DNA from 4 places in the Cobetia sp. MC34 genome. Region 4 is predicted to be linked to each of the others. Evidence: predicted binding sites of a transcription regulator. Region 4 holds the regulator's gene; each other region holds the start of a gene.

Region 1 (4,830 bases), on a different contig from region 4:
GAGCGCCGCTGAGCTCGGCAAGCGCTTCGCCCCGATCGGTGAAGAGTTCGGCATGCAGTGGCGCGTGCATGACACGGCTGCCAAGAAGCGTGTCGTGCTGATGGTCTCCAAGGACTCCCATTGCCTGGTGGACCTGCTGCATCGCTGGCAGTCCGGTGATCTGGATTGCGAGATTCCCTGCGTCATCTCCAACCACGATGACATGCGCTCGCTGGTGGAATGGCACGGCATTCCGTTCCATCACGTGCCGGTCGACAAGAATGACAAGGCACCGGCCTTTGCCGAAGTCGAGCGTCTGGTGGAAGAATCCCAAGCCGATTGCATCGTGCTGGCGCGCTACATGCAGATCATTCCGCCGAGCCTGTGTGAGCGCTATGCCGGTCGCCTGATCAACATCCACCACAGCTTCCTGCCTTCCTTCGTGGGCGCCAAGCCGTATCACCAGGCCTTCGGGCGTGGGGTCAAGCTGATCGGGGCGACCTGCCATTACGTGACCGAAGAACTGGATGCCGGCCCGATCATCGAGCAGGACATCCATCGCGTCACTCACTGCCATACCGCCGAGGAACTGGTGCGCATCGGCCGTGATGTCGAGCAGAAGGTGCTGGCGCGCGGGCTGCGTTGGCACCTGCAGGATCGCGTGCTGATCCACGGCAACAAGACCATCGTCTTCGCCTGAGCCCCGCTTGCTCAGCGCATGAGTCTGTCATCGACCTGAGGTCGTGACGAAGAAGCCGGTACCTGTTTCAGGTGCCGGCTTTGTTGTTTGCGGGATGGGGTGGGCGCCTGGCGCGAGCTAGAACAATCCCAGCTGCTGGGCGTCCTCGCGGGCCTTGAGGCGTACGCCGACGCCCAGCAGGCGGACAGGGCGATGGCCGCGTTGCCAGGCTTGCTCCATCAGCAGGGCGAAGCTGTTGGCGCTCGGCAGCGTGGTGGTCGAGGCGGGGAGCAGGCTTTCCAGCGTGGTGCTCTCGAAGTTGCTGAAGCGGATCTTGACGAACTGCTTGGCCAGCACCGGCTGGTCATGACGGGCGTGACGACTGGTCAGGCGTTCGAGCAGGGCAGGCAGGCGCTCGAGGCAGGCCGGTAGATCAGGCAGGTCGTGATCGAAGGTGTGCTCGACACTGATCGACTTGCGCTCACGCTCGACACGCACCGGTCGCTCATCGATGCCGTGCGCCAGTTCGTGCAGGCGGGTGCCGAACTTGCCGAAGTGCTCGGCCAGTGTCGTCAACGGCGTGGTGCGCATGTCCTCGCAGGTGGTGATGCCCAGGCGTGTCAGACGCGCCAGCGTCGCGGGGCCGACCCCGTGCAGCTTGCCGACGGGCAGCTGGCGGATGAAGGCGTCGCTGGTCTCGGGCGTGATCACTGTCAGGCCGTCGGGCTTTTCCCAGTCACTGGCGATCTTGGCCAGAAACTTGTTGGCGGCCACGCCAAGGGAAAGCGTGATGCCGGTGCGCTTGAGCGCCTCTTCCTTCAACCAGCGCGCCATCCAGGTGGCGCTGCCCTGAAAGTCAGTCACGGCGCTGACATCCAGATAGGCCTCATCCAGCGAGAGGGGCTCCACCAGGGGCGTCAGCTCATGGAAGAGTGACTGGATCTCGGCGGAAACGGCCCGGTAGCGCTCGAAGTCCGGTGGCACCAGAATCAGCTGTGGGCACAGGCGCAGCGCGCGGGCAGTCGACATCGCCGAGCGTACGCCGAAGGCACGCGCGGGATAGTTGCAGGTGGCGATGACACCGCGTTGCTCGGTGCGGCCACCGATGGCGATGGGCACCTCGCGCCACTCGGGATGGCGGAGCATCTCGACGGCGGCATAGAAGCAATCGCAGTCGGCGTGGAGGATCTTGCGCATGCGCGCATCATGCTAAAAGACTGGATGGCTGTCCAGTAGCGGCGCTCATTCATTGCGCCTGAGCCGGCTCAGCAACGACAACGCCCGACAGTGAGAAAGGTCCTCTCTGTCGGGCGTTGGCATGTCTGGCATCTCGCTTTGGTGCGAGACTGTCGCTCAGCGGATTACAGCGTCATCGCGGCCACCCAGCCGAACACGATCAGCGGGATGTTGTAGTGGATGAAGGTCGGCACCACGCTGTCCCAGATGTGGTCGTGCTGCTGATCGACATTCAGGCCGGCCGTCGGGCCGAGGGTCGAGTCAGAGGCAGGTGAGCCGGCATCCCCCAGCGCGGCGGCGGTGCCGATCAGCGCGACGGTGGCCAGCGGCGAGAAGCCGAATTGCAGCGCCAGCGGTACGTAGATGGCGGCAATGATCGGAATGGTCGAGAAGCTGGAGCCGATACCCAGGGTGATGAACAGGCCGACCATCAGCATGACCAGCGCGGCCAGCGGCTTGTTGTCACCGATGATGTGGAAGGAGGCGTCGACCAGGGTCTGGATGTCGCCGGTGGCCTTCATCACGGAAGCGAAACCTGCCGCCGAGATCATGATGAAGCCGATCAGCGCCATCATGCGCATGCCGGACGTGAAGAGGTCATCCGCTTCGTTCCACTTGAACAGGCCACCCAGCGAGAGGATGGCGAAGCCGACCAGGCCGCCGAGAATCATCGAGCCGGAATACAGCTGAATGCCGAGGGCGGCGATGATGGCGATGCCTGCCATGATCAGGCCGCTCTTGGACGGCGTGTGCATGGGCGTGTGATGCGGTACGTTGCTGGACTTGATCTCGCGGGTCGCGTAGTCACGCGGCTTGCGGTAGGAGACGAACAACGCCGTCAGCAGGCCGAGGAACATGCCGCCGACCGGAATCGCCATCGCCATCGGCACCATGCCGCGGGTCACGTCGAGGCCGAGCGACTGGCCGGCCTCATTGATATTGGCCAGCAGGATGTCGTTGAGGAAGATGGAGCCGAAACCGACCGGCAGCAGCATGTAGGGTGCGGTCAGGCCGAAGGTCAGTGCACAGGCCACGGCACGACGATCCAGGCGCAGGCGGTTCATGGCGACCAGCAGCGGCGGAATCAGGATCGGGATGAAGGCGATGTGGACCGGAATCAGGTTCTGGGAGGAAATCGCGACCAGGGTCACGCTGCCCAGCAGGCCGTACTTGATGGCCGTCTGGCGGCGCGGCGTGCTTTCGCCATTGAGCAGGCCGATCAGGCGTGCGGCGAGCAGGTCCGGCAAACCGGAGCGAGACAGGGCGACGGCGAAGGCACCGAGGGTGGCGTAGGCCAGCGCGACCTTGGCGCCGCCGCCGACACCGTCATTGAAGGCGCCGAGCGTGTCGGTCAGGGACAGACCGCTGAACAGACCGCCGACCAGGGCGCCGGCGACCAGCGCGAAGACGACCGAGACGCGAGCCAACGACAGGCCGACCATGACCAGGACGGCCAGAATTACCGCATTCATGCGAGTACCTCTATGTGGGGTTGTGCCAGCTTTGGGAGTATTGCGGACAGAGCGGGCGAACTGTGGGTGCGTGGCCACCCGATCCCGGGGCAATGCCTCGCATGACGTGTACATTCGTGACGAATGCCTTGCTGTCGCAGTGTTCCTGCGGCTTCCTCCTGAATGCCGTCAAAAACGGCGCATTATCTTACCAGAAGGGCAACGCAAGCTGAATGACCGATGAACGTGGGCGCTGCCAAATGGCACAAGTTGGCGTGCCATGACGGCTTTTTGTAGAATGCCATGCTGCCCGGCGGCTGCAGTCGCAGGCGTTATTCAACAGGAGTGCGCATGCTGGAGCTGGAAAATGCCCGCGTCATCGGCATGGGAAATGATCGGCGTGTCTATCAGGACCCGAACGACCCCCATCGCTGCATCAAGGTCCCGCGTTACCCTGACAAGGGCAGCCGCCAGAATGAACGCGAGCAACGCTATTTCGAGGGCCTGGTCAGACGTGGCATGCGCGACTGGTCCTATGTGCCTGCCTACCACGGCAGTGTCGCCACCGCCGAGGGGCTCGGGCTGGTCTTCGATCTGATTCTCGACAGTGACGGCTCCACGTCACGCCGACTGCGCGAGGTGCATCTCGAGACCCCCGAGCGCCTGAGCACCGAGGTGCTGGTGAGCGAGCTGGCCAATCTCTATCGCTATCTCGAGAAACGCTGGTTGATTCCGTCTGATCTCAATGATCGCAATATCGTGGTCCAGTTCAGCGACGACCAGCCGCCCAGATTGTGGCTGATCGACGGTATCTCGAATCCTGACTTCATTCCGCTGGCGACCAGTGTCGCCTGGCTGGCGCGGCGCAAGGTCGCGCGTCGTTATCGTCACTTCCTCAAGAAGCTGGTCAAGGGCGGTCAGCTCTCGCCAGAGGATTATCAGGCACTCGAAGCCCGTCTGTGGGGGTGAATGTCTCTGATGGTGATAGCTTTCGATACTGGTGGCGCTCGAGAGTGGCTGCCCCTGATGGTGCTTGTCGCTGATGGCAATCGCCTTTGATGAACATCGCCAGGGGCAGTCGTGTTGTGTATCAGTGCAATCAGTGCATCAGTGTTCCAGGGTCTCGAAGTAGCTGGTCATCGCATGGGTGATCTGGCGCAAGTCCTGCGGCGAGGTGATATAGGCCGGCATGGTATAGAGCCAGCGACCGAAGGGGCGTAACCAGACACCCAGTTTACGGGCATGGGCCTGAGCGCCTGCCAGGCTGCTGGCATCGTGCACTTCTATCACCGCCGTGGCACCCAATACGCGTATATCGCGAATGGCGGGGTGGGAGAAATTCAGCAGGGTGCCGCGCAACAATTGATTGAGCTCGGCAATCTTGCCCAGATAATTCTCTTCCTCGAATACCGCGAGACTTTCCAGTGCTACCCGACAGGCCAGCGGATTGCCCATGAAGGTCGGGCCGTGCATGAAGGCGCTATT
Region 2 (4,830 bases), on a different contig from region 4:
CATGACGCGTCATTTCCTTCCTGCCCCAGCCGCGCCTGCTCTTCACGTGGGGTGATCCCGAAGTGCAGATAGGCCGAGCGTGTAACCAGTCGCCCACGCGCCGTGCGCATCATGAAGCCCTGCTGAATCAGGTAGGGCTCCAGCACATCCTCGATGGTATCGCGCTCTTCCCCGATGGCCGCCGCCAGTGAATCGACCCCGACCGGCCCGCCATCGAACTTCTCGATCATCGCCAACAGCAGTCGACGGTCCATGTGATCCAGGCCGTGGCTGTCGACATTGAGCATGTTGAGCGCCTTGTCGGCCACTTCCAGCGTCAAGCGACCATCCGAGCGCACTTCGGCGAAGTCACGCACCCGGCGCAGCAGGCGATTGGCGATACGCGGCGTGCCGCGGGAACGACGCGCAATCTCCAGCGCCCCTTCCATCTCGACTTCCATGCCGGAGAGCCTGGCACTGCGCGCCACGATGTCGGTGAGTGACTCGATATCGTAGAACTCGAGGCGCTGGACGATGCCGAAGCGATCGCGCAGCGGCGCCGTCAGCAGCCCCGCGCGCGTCGTCGCGCCGACCAGGGTGAATCGTGGCAGCTCAAGCTTGATCGAGCGGGCCGCGGGGCCTTCACCGATCATGATGTCGAGCTGGTAATCTTCCATCGCCGGATAGAGCACTTCCTCGACGGCCGGTGACAGGCGGTGAATCTCGTCGATGAAAAGGACATCGCCTTCCTGCAGGTTGGTCAGCATCGCTGCCAGGTCCCCTGCCCGCTCCAGCACCGGCCCCGAGGTCGACTTGATATCGACACTCATCTCGCTGGCGATGATATGCGCCAGCGTCGTCTTGCCGAGGCCGGGCGGGCCGAAGACCAGGGTGTGATCCAGACTATCGCCTCGTCCTCGCGCGGCACTGATGAAGATTTCCATCTGCTCGCGGACGATGGGCTGTCCGATGTAGTCACTCAGCGTGCGTGGCCGGTTGGCGCGATCGATCCGCTCTTCCGGATCATGCGTCGCCGCGGAGATCAGTCGGTCCGACTCCATCATGATGCTTGCTCAACTCCTGATGACGCAGGTCACGCACATGACGCGGGTCATGGGCCATGAACGTGCGTCAGTGGCAGGTGGCAAGGTTTGCCAGGGCGGTGCAACGATCTAGCGCATCTACGTTCAAGCGCGCACTTTCTACCCCAGTAACCTGCCAACCCCTAGTCAATAAATCCAATCACGATGCGCCGTTTCCTTCACGGAAACTATAGGGCGCATGTTTGCTGCCCTGGCGGAGCTTCAGCTGGCCATCTTGCGCGCCAGCGCCGCCTTGATGAGCGCTTCCGTGGAGGCGCCGGTCTCGAGCCCGGAGAGCATCTTGGCCGCCTCGACAGGCTTGTAGCCCAGAGACACCAGCGCGGCTTCGGCATCCGCCAGAGGATGCGTGACCGGCGGTTGCGGCTGGGAGGCACGCGCCATTTCATCCAGCCCATCATCCGCCGGCAGCGTCCAATGCTTGAGGCGATCACGCATCTCGATGATCAGGCGATCCGCCGTCTTCTTGCCGACGCCCGGCAGACGTGTCAGCGCCCGGCTATCTTCATCGTGAACACAGCGAATGAAATCGGACTGCTCCATTCCCGACAGAATCGCCAGCGCCAGTCGCGGACCGACACCGGAGATCTTGATCAATTCACGGAACAGACGACGCTCGGGCTCCTTGCCGAAGCCATACAGCAACTGCGCGTCTTCGCGCACCACCAGGTGGGTGTAAAGCTGGCAATGTTCGCCCACGGCCGGCAAGCCCAACAGGGTGTTCATCGAAGCTTCCAGTTCATAACCGACACCCTGTACGTCAAGCACCAGCTGCGGCGGTTGTTTTTCCAGCAATGTCCCGGTCAGGCGTCCAATCATGTTGCGGCTGTCCTTGCTCGGCAGAGAACGTGTTCGGTGGGATCGTGCTGCTCGCAGACCCGATTCTCTGCACGGATTGTTACAATGCGGGCAAGCCTACCAAAGATGAAGCGTAGGCGGCATGTCCCAGTGTCACGACGAATTTGTCGCATCTTTCTGACAGTCATACCTTGGGTGATGGCACGAAGCCTGATGCCACGCGGCTTGGCGCATCACGCAATCGGCTGCTGCCAGGCTCGGCAGACACTCTACAAGTGACTGAAAAATCGCTATTAATTGAGCACAATACCGCATTTGTCGCTCAACGGCATGTCAGGCGTCGGACTCGAAGTCTCGCCAGCTGCTGCTACGCCGCACGCGGGTTCCCTTGCGTCGACTGGTATTCCCCAGCCCCAAGGCTTCCAGCTGATCATTGCCGGGCGTCAGGCGTCGACGCGCGAAACAATGCGTCAGGGCAATGGCCAGCGCATCGGCGGCATCGGCCTGCGGCGTGGCGGAGAGCTTGAGCGTATGCGTGACCATATGCTGCACCTGAGACTTCTCGGCGGCACCGGTACCGGTCACGGCCTGCTTGATCTGCCGCGGCCCATATTCGAACACCGGCAAGCCGTGATTGGCCGCACACACGATGGCAGCTCCGCGCGCCTGGCCCAGCTTGAGCGCCGAATCGGCGTTCTTGGACATGAAGACCTGCTCGATGGCGAATTCCGCGGGGCGATGCAGGGCGATCACCTCGCTGATACCGGCATAGATCTGCGCCAGGCGCTGATCCAGGCTGACCTGTGACATGCGAATGCAGCCACTGTCCACATAGCGAGGCTGAGCCGCAGAGACATCCAATACCCCATACCCGGTCAGACGTGAGCCCGGGTCGATGCCAAGAATGATCATGCTGCCGCCTCGCTTCTCACACCTTGCCTCTTCGCTGTCGTCATCGCGCCATCGCTCTTACTGTGTATATAACCAGCCACCATGCCACAAAAAAGGCGGTGCGACACTGTCATTGCCTGACGTGAACGCCAGCAAACAGTCTCGCACCGCCTTGTCGGGCTTGCTCGCCCCTTTGCCTACCAGGCCAAAGGGGCAAACCTGCCACCGCGGGACCGCCCTTGTCTGATCGAATCAGTCCAGACGGCCCCACCAGTCACTCTCTCGGTCATGCGCCGCTGAATCAGGCCTGACCGCTTTCGTCTTCGACCTTGACCTTCTGACGCAGACGGATGTTCAGCTCCTTGAGCTGCTCACCGCTGACCACGCCCGGGGCGTCGGTCATCATGCAGCCGGCGCTCTGGGTTTTCGGGAAGGCAATCACTTCACGAATGGTCTTGGCGCCGGTCATCAGCATCACCAGACGGTCGAGACCGAAGGCCAGACCACCATGGGGCGGCGCGCCGAACTTCAGGGCGTCGAGCAGGAAGCCGAACTTCTCTTCCGCTTCTTCTTCACCGATGCCCAGCACCTCGAACACGGTACGCTGCATGGCCTGATCGTGGATACGGATGGAGCCGCCACCCAGCTCGGTGCCGTTGATGACCATGTCGTAGGCGCGAGACAGTGCCGCTTCCGGGTTGGCCTTGAGCTCTTCCGGCGTGCAGGACGGCGCGGTGAACGGGTGGTGCAGCGCGCTCAGGCGGCCGTTGGCATCGGCTTCGAACATCGGGAAGTCGACGACCCACAGCGGTGCCCACTCGCGGGTGTAGAGGTTGAGGTCTTCACCCAGCTTGACGCGCAGCGCACCGATGGCCTCGGCCACGATGTTGGCCTTGTCAGCACCGAAGAACACGATGTCGCCATCGACGGCGCCACAGCGGTCCAGCACTTCATCCACGACGTCTTCCATGAACTTGACGATCGGCGACTGCAGCCCCTCGATGCCCTTGGCACGTTCGTTGACCTTGATCCACGCCAGGCCCTTGGCACCGTAGATGCCGACGAACTTGGTGTAGGCGTCGATTTCCTTGCGTGACAGGCTGGCACCGCCCGGCACACGCAGTGCGGCGACACGGCCCTTGTCGTCCTTGGCCGGACCGGAGAAGACCTTGAAGTCCACGCCGCTCATCAGGTCATCGACATCGACCAGTTCCAGCGGGATACGCAGGTCCGGCTTGTCGGAACCGAAACGGCTGATGGCCTCGGAGTACGGCATGGTCGGGAAGTCGCCCAGCTCGACATCGAGCACTTCCTTGTAGAGGCCACGGATCATGGTCTCGGTCATGCCCATGATGTCCTGCTCGTCGACGAAGCTGGCTTCGAGGTCGATCTGGGTGAACTCCGGCTGACGGTCAGCACGCAGGTCTTCATCACGGAAGCATTTGGCGATCTGGTAGTAACGATCGACACCGGCGACCATCAGCAGCTGCTTGAACAGCTGCGGAGACTGCGGCAGTGCGAAGAAGCTGCCGGCGTAGGTGCGGCTCGGCACCAGATAGTCACGTGCGCCTTCCGGCGTGGCACGTGTCAGGATCGGAGTTTCGATGTCGAGGAAGCCCAGGGCTTCGAGCTGGGCGCGCACGCTGTGAGTGATACGCGAGCGCAGACGCAGCTTCTCGATCATGTCGGGACGACGCAGGTCGACATAACGATACTTGAGGCGAACTTCCTCACCGACCTTGTTGTGGTCGTCGAGCTGGAACGGCGGCGTCTGTGCGGTGTTGAGCACTTCGACGTCCTTGGCCAGCACTTCGATCATGCCTGTCGGCATGTTCGGATTCTGGGTGCCTTCCGGGCGCAGACGGATACGGCCCTTGATACGCAGCACGAACTCGCTGCGCGCCTTGTCGGCAGTGGCGAAGGCATCGACGGTGTCCGGATCGACGACGATCTGGGCGATGCCATCACGGTCGCGCATGTCGAGGAAGATGACGCCACCGTGGTCGCGACGGCGGTGCACCCACCCGCACAGAGTGACATCCTGATCGATCAGGGTCTCGTT
Region 3 (4,830 bases), on a different contig from region 4:
CCGGTGATCACCAGCATGCGCCGCGCATCATCGAAGCGCACATCGTTGGGAACGAAGGGATGATCGCTGACATGCTCGACCACCGGGTGGCGTCCGCCTTCGATATCGATGCCCGGGGTCTCGCTGAGTTCGGGGCGCACGAAATCGAGCGAGGCAGCGCGATCGGCGAAGGCGGTCAGCACATCCAGTGACGCCAGTGCGCGGGCCGTCTGCTGCAGGCCATCCAGTTCGGTATTCAGGTCATCCAGCAGGTGCTCGTACAGCAGCTTCTCGCGCGCCAGTGACTTGGACTTGGCAGACAGCGCCTTGTCCTCGAACTCCTTGAGCTCGGGGATGATGAAGCGCTCGGCATTCTTGAGGGTCTGGCGACGGATGTATTCCGGCGGGGCCTCGGCCGATTGCGAGCGCGGCAGCTCGATGAAGTAGCCATGCACGCGGTTGTAGCCGACCTTGAGGTTGCTCAGGCCGGTGCGCTCGCGCTCGCGGGTCTCGAGTGCGACCAGATACTGGCCGGCGTTCTCGGACAGGCCGCGATACTCGTCCAGCTCATCGTCGTAGCCATCGGCGATCACGCCACCATCGCGCAGCACCACCGGCGGATTCTCGACCAGCGCCTCGCTGAGCATCGCGGAAAGTGCCGGGAACAGGCGGATGGCATCGCGCAGGTCATCGATGGCGCTGCCTTTTTCGACGCTGGCGAGCACGGCGCGCAGCTCGGGCAGAGTGTTGAGGCCATCGCGCAGGCGTGCCATGTCACGGGGGCGTGCGCTGCGCAGCGCGACACGGGCGAGGATACGCTCCACATCGCCGATGCGCTTGAGCAGGCCTTGCAGCTCGAAGGGGTAGTCGCCATCCAGCAGACGTTGCACCGCCGCCTGACGCTGGCCGATCTGGAGCTGATCGCGCAGCGGGCGGTTGAGCCAGCGCTTGAGCAGGCGTGAACCCATCGCGGTCGCGGTGACGTCCAGCACGCTGGCCAGCGTGTTGTCGCTGGTGCCGCCCAGGTTGGTGTCGATCTCGAGGTTGCGACGGCTGGCGGCATCGATCACCACCGAGTCATCGCGGCTCTCGACGGCCAGCGCGGTCACGTGGGGCAGGCCGGTACGCTGGGTGTCGCGAGCGTAGTCGAGCAGGGCACCGGCTGCCGTGACGGCGCGCGTCAGGTGGCTGCAGCCGAAGCCGTTGAGGTCCTGGACGCCGAACTGATCGCACAGCAGGCGCAAGGCAGTCTCGTGATCGAAGTGCCAATCGCTCTGGCGGGTCAGGCCCGGGCGCGAGGCCAGGCTGGCGGGGAGGGTACGGCTTTCGCCGACCATGACTTCGGCAGGCGACAGACGCTGGATCTCGGCCAGCAGCTCGTCATCACCATTGACCTCGAGCACGCTGAAGCGACCGGAGGAGAGCTCGAGAGCGGCCAGGCCCCAGGTCTCGCCATCACGGTGCAGCGCCACCAGCAGGTTGTCGCGGCTGGCATCCAGCAGCGCCTCATCGTGCAGCGTCCCCGGGGTGACGATACGCACGACCTTGCGCTCGACAGGCCCCTTGCTGGTCGCCGGGTCGCCGATCTGCTCGCAGATGGCCACCGATTCGCCCATCTTGACCAGGCGTGCCAGATAGCCTTCAGCGCTGTGGTAGGGCACCCCTGCCATGGGAATCGGTGAGCCACCGGAGCTGCCGCGCGCCGTCAACGTGATATCGAGCAGTTGTGCTGCGCGCTTGGCGTCCTCATGAAACAGTTCATAGAAGTCGCCCATGCGATAGAACAGCAGCACGCCGGGGTGCTCGCGTTTGATCTTCATGTACTGCGTCATCATCGGCGTCATCTGGGGCGCGCTGTTCTTGGCCATGGCCATGGACTTCCTTGACTGCACTGCAATGGGAAAAAGCACACATGCGAGAGCACGGCATGCGGGATGCGCGATATTCTACGGACTGGCGCGGCCGGCTCCAATGCCTGTGATGTCTCATGCTCGCTGCCCTTTTCACCCGATGACCTCCACAAGGAGAAAGTTCGTGAGCCGATTGACTGGTACGACCCCCGAGGCTGCGTGCGCGAATGCCCTGGCTGAGCAGTTGCAGGCGCTGGCAGTCGCGCGCGGCGTGCGCGTCACCACCGCCGAGTCGTGCACCGGGGGTGGGGTGAGTGCGGCGATCACGGCGATTGCCGGTAGCTCCAGCTATTTCGATGCGGGCTACGTGACCTATTCCAATGCCACCAAGCAGCGCCTGCTGGGGGTCAGTGAGACATCGTTTGAAACATTCGGTGCCGTCTCAGAGGCGGTCGTGTGCGAGATGGTGCGGGGCGCCTGTCGCGAAAGTGGCGCTGAGCTGGGGGTGGCGATCAGCGGTGTGGCCGGCCCCGGCGGGGGAAGTGACGAGAAGCCCGTCGGCACCGTGTGGCTGGCGTGGGGGAGTGAGGCGCGCCAGCAGGCACGCTGCTGTCACTTTCCCGGCGACCGGCAGGCCGTGCGTGACGCCGCCGTGCGGGAAGCGTTACAGGGCTTGATCGAGCGCGTGGAGGCCTTGCAGATCGGCACCGAAGACGCGTGAGCCCGATGCAAGCCCCGCGTTGAGGGTGCTGCCTGAAAAAGCGCATCACCGGACTGGCAGAGTGACGCAACTTGCGGCATTATACTGTCCATGTATACAGGGTTTTGCCACGACACCTCAGCCGCTAGTCTGACGGTGTCTGCTCAGCTCTCAGTGACAGAATTCTCTATTCTAGGTGGTAGCCCGTGTGGCTCCGCCGTTCGACAGGAGGCCACATGGCAAAGGACGACAATCGTACCAAGGCGCTGAACGCGGCGCTGTCCCAGATCGAGCGCCAGTTCGGCAAGGGCGCCGTCATGCGCATGGGCGATGCCCCGCGTGTGGCCATCCCGTCGGTTTCCACCGGTTCTCTGGGGCTGGATATCGCACTCGGCATCGGCGGCCTGCCCTTCGGGCGCGTGGTCGAGATCTACGGTCCGGAATCCTCGGGCAAGACGACACTGACCCTCTCGGTCATCGCCCAGGCGCAGAAGCAGGGCAAGGTCTGTGCCTTCATCGATGCCGAGCACGCACTGGATCCGTCCTACGCCGAGAAGCTGGGCGTCAATCTGGACGAGATGCTGGTCTCCCAGCCGGACACCGGTGAGCAGGCGCTCGAGATCGTCGACATGCTGGTACGCTCCGGCGGTGTTGACGTCATCATCGTCGACTCTGTGGCGGCGCTGACGCCGCGTGCCGAGATCGAAGGCGAGATGGGTGACTCCCACGTCGGCCTGCAGGCGCGTCTGATGTCCCAGGCGCTGCGCAAGGTGACCGGTCACATCAAGAACGCCAACTGCATGGTGGTGTTCATCAACCAGATCCGCATGAAGATCGGCGTGATGTTCGGTAGCCCCGAAACCACGACTGGCGGTAACGCACTGAAGTTCTACTCCAGTGTGCGTCTGGATATCCGTCGTACCGGCTCCGTGAAGTCCGGTGATGAAGTCACCGGTAACGAGACCCGCGTCAAGGTCGTCAAGAACAAGGTCGCGCCGCCGTTCCGTCAGGCCGAGTTCCAGATTCTCTACGGCAAGGGCATCTATCACGCCGGTGAGGTGATCGACCTGGGTGTGCAGTGTGGTCTGGTCGGCAAGTCAGGCGCCTGGTACAGCTATCAGGGCAGCAAGATCGGTCAGGGCAAGGCCAACTCCGCCCAGTACCTGGAAGACAATCCCGCCATCATGGAGGAGATTGAAACCCAGATCCGTGCCCAGTTGCTGGCAGCGCCGGAAGCCAAGGAAGAGCCGAAAGAGACCGCGGCCGCCGAGAGTGAAGACGACCTGGATATCGATCTCGATTGAGGTTCGTCCAGAAGAAAGAGCAAGAGCGCCAGCCGCCAGGCTGGCGTCATCTCAACGTGTCGTTTCCGACCCGGTGAGATGATCCCAAGGCGCCCGCCCCGATGACTCGGAGGCGGGCGCCTTGCGTTCACGTCCATCGATGTCCTTCTGCTCAACCCCGGGGAGCATGACCATGCACGATGACAGCGCTGAAATGGGTGGGCCTGAGTATCAACCGCTCGACTCAGGCGCGATGACGCCGCAGCGGCGTGCGCGCAATGATGCCATCGCGCGACTGGCGCGCCGCGAACATAGCCGCCGCGAGCTGCACGACTATCTCAAGGAGCGTGACTACCTGCGGGCGGTCAGCGATGACGAGTTGGCAGAGCGGCAAGCCGCGGGCGAGGAGGGCGCACAGGCGGCCTTGAGTCGCGATGAGGTCGAGCTGCTGATCGAGGAGGTGCTGGAGCGCATGGCCGAGGAGGGCCTGCAATCCGATGAGCGCTTTGCCGCCAGCTTCCTGCGGACGCGAGTGCTGCGCGGGCAGGGGCCGAGGCGTATCCAGCAGGAGCTGCGCCAGCGTGGTATCGATAGCGAGACGCTCAATGCCGTGATGCGTGCCGCCAGTGACCCGACGCCGGATGCCTTCGGTCATGTCGAGGCGGTGGATTTCTTCGAGCTGGCGCGCGAGACGCTGACCAGGCGCTTTACCGGCCCCGGCGAGGGACACAAGGAGCGCGCACGGCGCGAACGCTTTCTGCTCCAGCGCGGCTTCGATTATGAGCAGCTGCGCTATGCCATGGAGTCCGCCTGGAGTGATGAGGGCGAAGAAGGCTAGCTGGCGGGCGACTGTTTGGCTCTCATGACGCGCAAACCGGCGCTTCAAGGCATTTCCCCCCCTTTAGCTTGCGCGAACAGGCGTTATACTAGGTCGTCTTGCGACGGCACGGGGCAGGCGCCTTCTTTCATGCTTTTCATTGCACCTCCATGCATACCCACATGGATGAATATGCAGAAA
Region 4 (4,830 bases):
CCGAATACCTGTCCTCCACGCTGACCATCGAAGTGGATGGCTACGAGCTGCGCGCCAAGGGCCGTGTGCTCAAGTTCGACGGTTACACGCGTGTCATGAAGCCGATGGGCAAGAAGGAAGAGGACCAGTCGCTGCCGGACCTCGCCATCGGTGAGAAGCTGGACCTGGTCGAGCTGCAGCCGCTGCAGCACTTCACCAAGCCCACGGCGCGTTACACCGAGGCCAGCCTGGTCAAGGAGCTGGAGAAGCGCGGTATCGGTCGTCCGTCCACCTATGCCGCCATCATCTCCACCATCCAGGACCGTGGCTACGTGGCGCTGGAAAACCGTCGCTTCTATGCCGAGAAGCTGGGCGATATCGTCACCGATCGCCTCAGCGAGTCCTTCAAGGACCTGATGGACTTCGGCTTCACGGCGCGCATGGAAGACTATCTCGATGAGGTGGCCAACGGCGGGCGCAACTGGCGCGAGCTGCTGGACACCTTCTACGCCGAGTTCAAGGCCGAGCTGGACCACGCCCAGTCCGAAGAGGGCATGCGTCCCAACCAGCCGGTGCCGACGGACATCGCCTGCCCGACCTGTGGGCGTGAGATGCAGATTCGTACCGCCTCGACCGGGGTCTTCCTGGGCTGTTCCGGCTACAACCTGCCGCCCAAGGAGCGCTGCAAGACTACCATCGATCTGCTGCCGGGCGATGAAGCCGTGGCGGCCGATGCCGGTGAAGATGCCGAGACGGATGCGCTGCGCGCCAAGCGTCGCTGCCCGATCTGCGCCACCGCGATGGACAGCTACCTGATCGATGAGCAGCGCAAGCTGCACGTCTGCGGCAATAGCCCGGACTGTGTCGGTCATGAGGTCGAGGAAGGTCAGTTCCGCATCAAGGGCTACGATGGCCCGGTGATCGAGTGCGACAAGTGCGGCTCCGACATGCAGCTCAAGACCGGGCGTTTCGGCAAGTACTTCGGCTGCACCAACGAGAATTGCAAGAATACCCGCAAGCTGCTCAAGTCCGGTGAGGTGGCGCCGCCGAAGATGGACCCGATTCCGATGCCGGAACTTGCCTGCGTCAAGGTCGAGGACCACTACGTGCTGCGCGATGGCGCCAGTGGCCTGTTCCTGGCGGCCAGTCAGTTCCCCAAGAATCGCGAGACGCGTCCGCCGCTGGTCAAGGAGCTCAAGGCGCACGCCGACGAGCTGCCGGAGAAGTATCACTTCATTCTCGAGGCCCCGGATCAGGACCCGGACGGACGTCCGGCGCAGATTCGCTTCTCGCGCAAGGTCAAGGCTCAGTACGTCATGACCGATGAGGAAGGCAAGGCGACCGGTTGGAAGGCGACCTACGACAACGGCCGCTGGGTCGTCGAGGACAAGCGCAAGGGAGCCAAGAGCTGATGAGCCAGCGTGCCCGTACCAATCAGCTGCTGTATCAGGCTGAGTTGCTGCTGGCCCAGTCAGCAGCCTCTGGCGACGATGAGCATGCCGTGGCGCGTCGCATGGCCGGTGAAGAGGGCGCGCTCGCCCTGCTGGAGCTGGCGCTGGCGTCATTGCTGGAAGAATGTGCCGTGACGGCGCGCTGGCCGCAGGGTAGCTGGCGCGAGCGCCTGGCGTCGCCGCCGACGCCCATCGCCGAGGTCGAGCAGCTGCGCAGCCTGCTGGAGCGCCCCGACAGCTGGTTGTCTGAGCTGGTCGCGGATGTGACCCGCCTGCATGAAGAGGGCGGCGTCGCTCGCCGCGAGGAATCGCGTTCGCGTGGTGATGGTCTGATCATCGCGGCAGCCTCGAGCGCCTCGCTGGCCGAGCGTCTCAGCGCCGCCATCACGGCATTCAAGGCGCTGCTGCCGCAGCTGCGCGAGTCGAGTGTCGAGTGGTAGGTCAAGGCGTTGATCTGGTGCTGCACGCTGGTGATGACTGGCGCATGGCAATCGGGTGACGTTTCGCCTTCACGGGTGCTAGACTGATCGCATTGTGGCAAGCCCTGCATTCTCCGGTACGACCATGGCTCTGGCTGTGGTCGTACTTTTTTCTGCGTCGCTGATGGCAACGCGGTGCCGGGCTTGCCAGCCGTCGCGCTGACGATTACAACGACGCCGGTATCTCGCGAGATGCCGTGCAGGAGGAATGACGTGTCCGATCCCGCCGTACTTGAAATTGTGCAAATGGAAGATGGTGAAGTGATTCTGCGCGCCGCGGAAAGCGAAGGTGAGCCGCTGCTCAGCATTCGCATTTCGGACGAGGCTGCTGATCTGCTGCGTGACAATCGTTTCGAGGTCGCGCGTGAGATGATCGACCACGCCATCACCCGGACTCGCCTCTGGGATGGCGAAGAAGACGAGGACGAGCAGTCAGAAGGCATCGTGCACTGATTCATCGCTCGTGCTTCGCGCACAAAAAAACCCGCCTCGAGGCGGGTTTTTTTTGTGCAATGCGTGCGGCTTTTCTGCTGCTCAGAACTCTGCGAGAAAAGCGCTGCTGGTCAAGGCCTCAGTGCAGGCCACCATCGCGGATGACGCCCACCCCGAGACCCTCTATCTCCAGGCTGTCCGTGCGCAGGTCGACCTTGATCGGCGAGAAATCCTCGTTCTCGGCTTCCAGCCACACGTAGTGCCCGTCACGGCGGAAGCGCTTGACGGTGACCTCATCCCCCAGACGTGCCACCACGATCTGCCCGTCACGCACGCTGGTGGTGCGGTGCACGGCCAGCAGGTCGCCTTCCAGAATCCCCACATCCTTCATCGACACGCCGCGCACACGCAGCAGGTAGTCGGCAGCCGGCGAGAAGTAGTCGCTCGGCAGCGGACAATGACGGTCGATATGCTCGCTGGCAAGAATCGGGCTGCCGGCGGCCACTTCCCCGATCACCGGCAGGCCATCGTTGGCGCTGTCGTCGACGTCAGCCAGCGACGGCACGCGAATGCCGCGTGAGGTGCCTGGCACCATCTCGATGGCGCCCTTGCGCTTGAGGGCGCGCAGATGCTCCTCGGCGGCATTCGGCGAGCGGAAGCCCAGCGCCTGGGCGATTTCGGCCCGCGTCGGCGGGTAGCCAGAGGACTTGATGGTCTTGATGATGAAGTCGAAGACATCCTGCTGGCGCGGAGTAAGCGGCTGGGTCATGGCATTGCCTTTGGCCTGGGCGGCATCTTGAGCTGACGGCACGGGGTGTGCATCCATACAACTGTCATTGTATCCAGTCATGGCGGTCATGCAAGGCATCGTGGCTTGCGTGGTGGCCTCAAAGGGCAGGTAGTCGCCGGCTTATCGCTGCCTGGCGACTTTTCGTGCCGATATCCGAGGCATTCTTTCTTGAAGGGAATGTCTGGAAGTGAATGCCTGGAGGTGAATGTCTGGAGATGAATGTCTGGAGATGAATGTCTGGAGATGAACCCGGCCTGGCTCTGGCGGGGTGGTCAGTCACCGAGCATGACGAGCCCTTGAATCGGGATGGTCAGCGCTGAGGGAATATCAGGCTTGGCTAAACCTCTGGCGTTTGAAACGCGAGAGAATTGTCAGTCATGGCATGGCGCGCTAGAATCAAAGCGTTTCAAACGAATGTTCGCCGATGGTAGTGCTCACGGGTGTCATGATCGAACGCGCCTTGCGGTGAACCTGCACCACCTCATGAGAGAGTCGCCGCGCGGGGCTTGCGCCGTGACCTACGACTCCAGTCCTTTTCTACCTGACAAGGGTTCCGCCCATGGCCCAGACCGATACCGTTACCCGCATCCTCGATACTGCCGAGGTGCTGTTCGCCGAGCGCGGCTTCGCCGAGACCTCACTGCGTAACATCACCAGCAAGGCCAAGGTCAATCTGGCGGCGGTGAACTACCACTTCGGCTCCAAGAAATCGCTGATCCAGGCGGTCTTCGCACGCTATCTCGACCCGTTCAGTGAGCGTTTCCACGCGGCACTCGACAGCGTCGAGCAGCAATGCGCCGGGCGCCAGGTGCCGCTGGAGGTCCTGCTGGAGGTGATGGCGCGTACCGTGCTGGAGGTGCCGGCCGAGCGCAATAGCCTGCGTACCTTCATGCGCCTGCTCGGGCTTGCCTATACCCAGGGTCAGGGCCACATGCGGCGCTATATCCGCGAGCATTACGGCACGGTCTTCAGCCGCTTCGCCGAGCTTCTGAAGCTGGCGACGCCTGATCTGCCGGACAACGAGCGCTTCTGGCGTCTGCACTTCATGCTCGGCAGCGTGATATTCACCTTCTCGGGCCTGGATGCGCTGCGCGATATCGAGGAGGCCGAGTACGGCCATCACACCACGGTGCGCGAGCTGATCCAGCACATGCGGCCGGTGGTGGTCGCGGCGATGGCAGCGCCGTTGCCGGCCACGCTCGGAGATGGTGAGGCGGTCACCCAGGCGGCCAGCTGATGGCCTGCTGGGTAGCGGTGGATCTCTCGCGCCAGAGCCTTGAGATACGCAATGACGCGCCGAGTGGCAGTCGTGATGCGCCGCCCCCCGCGGCTGACCCTGACGCGCTGGTGCATGCCTGCGCGATCTCCAGCGGCCTCAACGGTATCGGCGAGCTCGACGGCAGCGGTTGCACGCCAACCGGCTGGCATGTGATTCGTGCCGCCATCGGGGCGGGCAATCCGCGTGGCGCCGTCTATCGCGGCCGGCGCTTCACGGGCGAGGTGTTCACGCCCGAGCTTGCCTTAGAGCATCCTGAGCGTGACTGGATCCTGACGCGCATTCTGTGGCTCAGCGGCCGCGAGCCCGGCGTCAATCGTGGTCGCAATGCCCGCGGCGAGCGGGTCGATAGCCTGCGCCGCTACATCTATTTTCATGGCACGCCCAGCACGGAGCCCATGGGGGTAGCGGCGTCCCACGGCT

The links. The regulator LexA, encoded in region 4, represses DNA repair genes until DNA is damaged. The targets are predictions, from matches to a motif close to TACTGTNTANNTANACAGTA.
Region 1: the regulator LexA is predicted to act here: its motif matches at 1,874-1,893, upstream of dinB (DNA polymerase IV).
Region 2: the regulator LexA is predicted to act here: its motif matches at 2,848-2,867, upstream of ruvC (crossover junction endodeoxyribonuclease RuvC).
Region 3: the regulator LexA is predicted to act here: its motif matches at 2,633-2,652, upstream of recA (recombinase RecA).

What each region holds. Positions count from the first base shown of each region.
Region 1 covers NZ_JADPPY010000029.1:2,221-7,050, reverse strand. The annotation lists gene purU (formyltetrahydrofolate deformylase) at 1-679, shown strand, start outside; gene dinB (DNA polymerase IV) at 797-1,855, opposite strand; gene IZU87_RS13550 (Na+/H+ antiporter family protein) at 2,020-3,366, opposite strand; gene IZU87_RS13545 (YrbL family protein) at 3,697-4,314, shown strand; gene bioA (adenosylmethionine--8-amino-7-oxononanoate transaminase) at 4,453-4,830, opposite strand, start outside.
Region 2 covers NZ_JADPPY010000005.1:72,081-76,910, forward strand. The annotation lists gene ruvB (Holliday junction branch migration DNA helicase RuvB) at 1-1,043, opposite strand, end outside; gene ybgC (tol-pal system-associated acyl-CoA thioesterase) at 1-3, opposite strand, end outside; gene ruvA (Holliday junction branch migration protein RuvA) at 1,284-1,898, opposite strand; gene ruvC (crossover junction endodeoxyribonuclease RuvC) at 2,211-2,789, opposite strand; gene aspS (aspartate--tRNA ligase) at 3,070-4,830, opposite strand, start outside.
Region 3 covers NZ_JADPPY010000003.1:141,282-146,111, forward strand. The annotation lists gene mutS (DNA mismatch repair protein MutS) at 1-1,847, opposite strand, end outside; gene IZU87_RS02800 (CinA family protein) at 2,014-2,550, shown strand; gene recA (recombinase RecA) at 2,766-3,833, shown strand; gene IZU87_RS02810 (regulatory protein RecX) at 4,006-4,650, shown strand.
Region 4 covers NZ_JADPPY010000001.1:78,493-83,322, reverse strand. The annotation lists gene topA (type I DNA topoisomerase) at 1-1,391, shown strand, start outside; gene IZU87_RS00355 (DUF6586 family protein) at 1,391-1,870, shown strand; gene IZU87_RS00350 (hypothetical protein) at 2,123-2,362, shown strand; gene lexA (transcriptional repressor LexA) at 2,481-3,110, opposite strand; gene IZU87_RS00340 (TetR/AcrR family transcriptional regulator) at 3,691-4,368, shown strand; gene IZU87_RS00335 (L,D-transpeptidase) at 4,368-4,830, shown strand, end outside.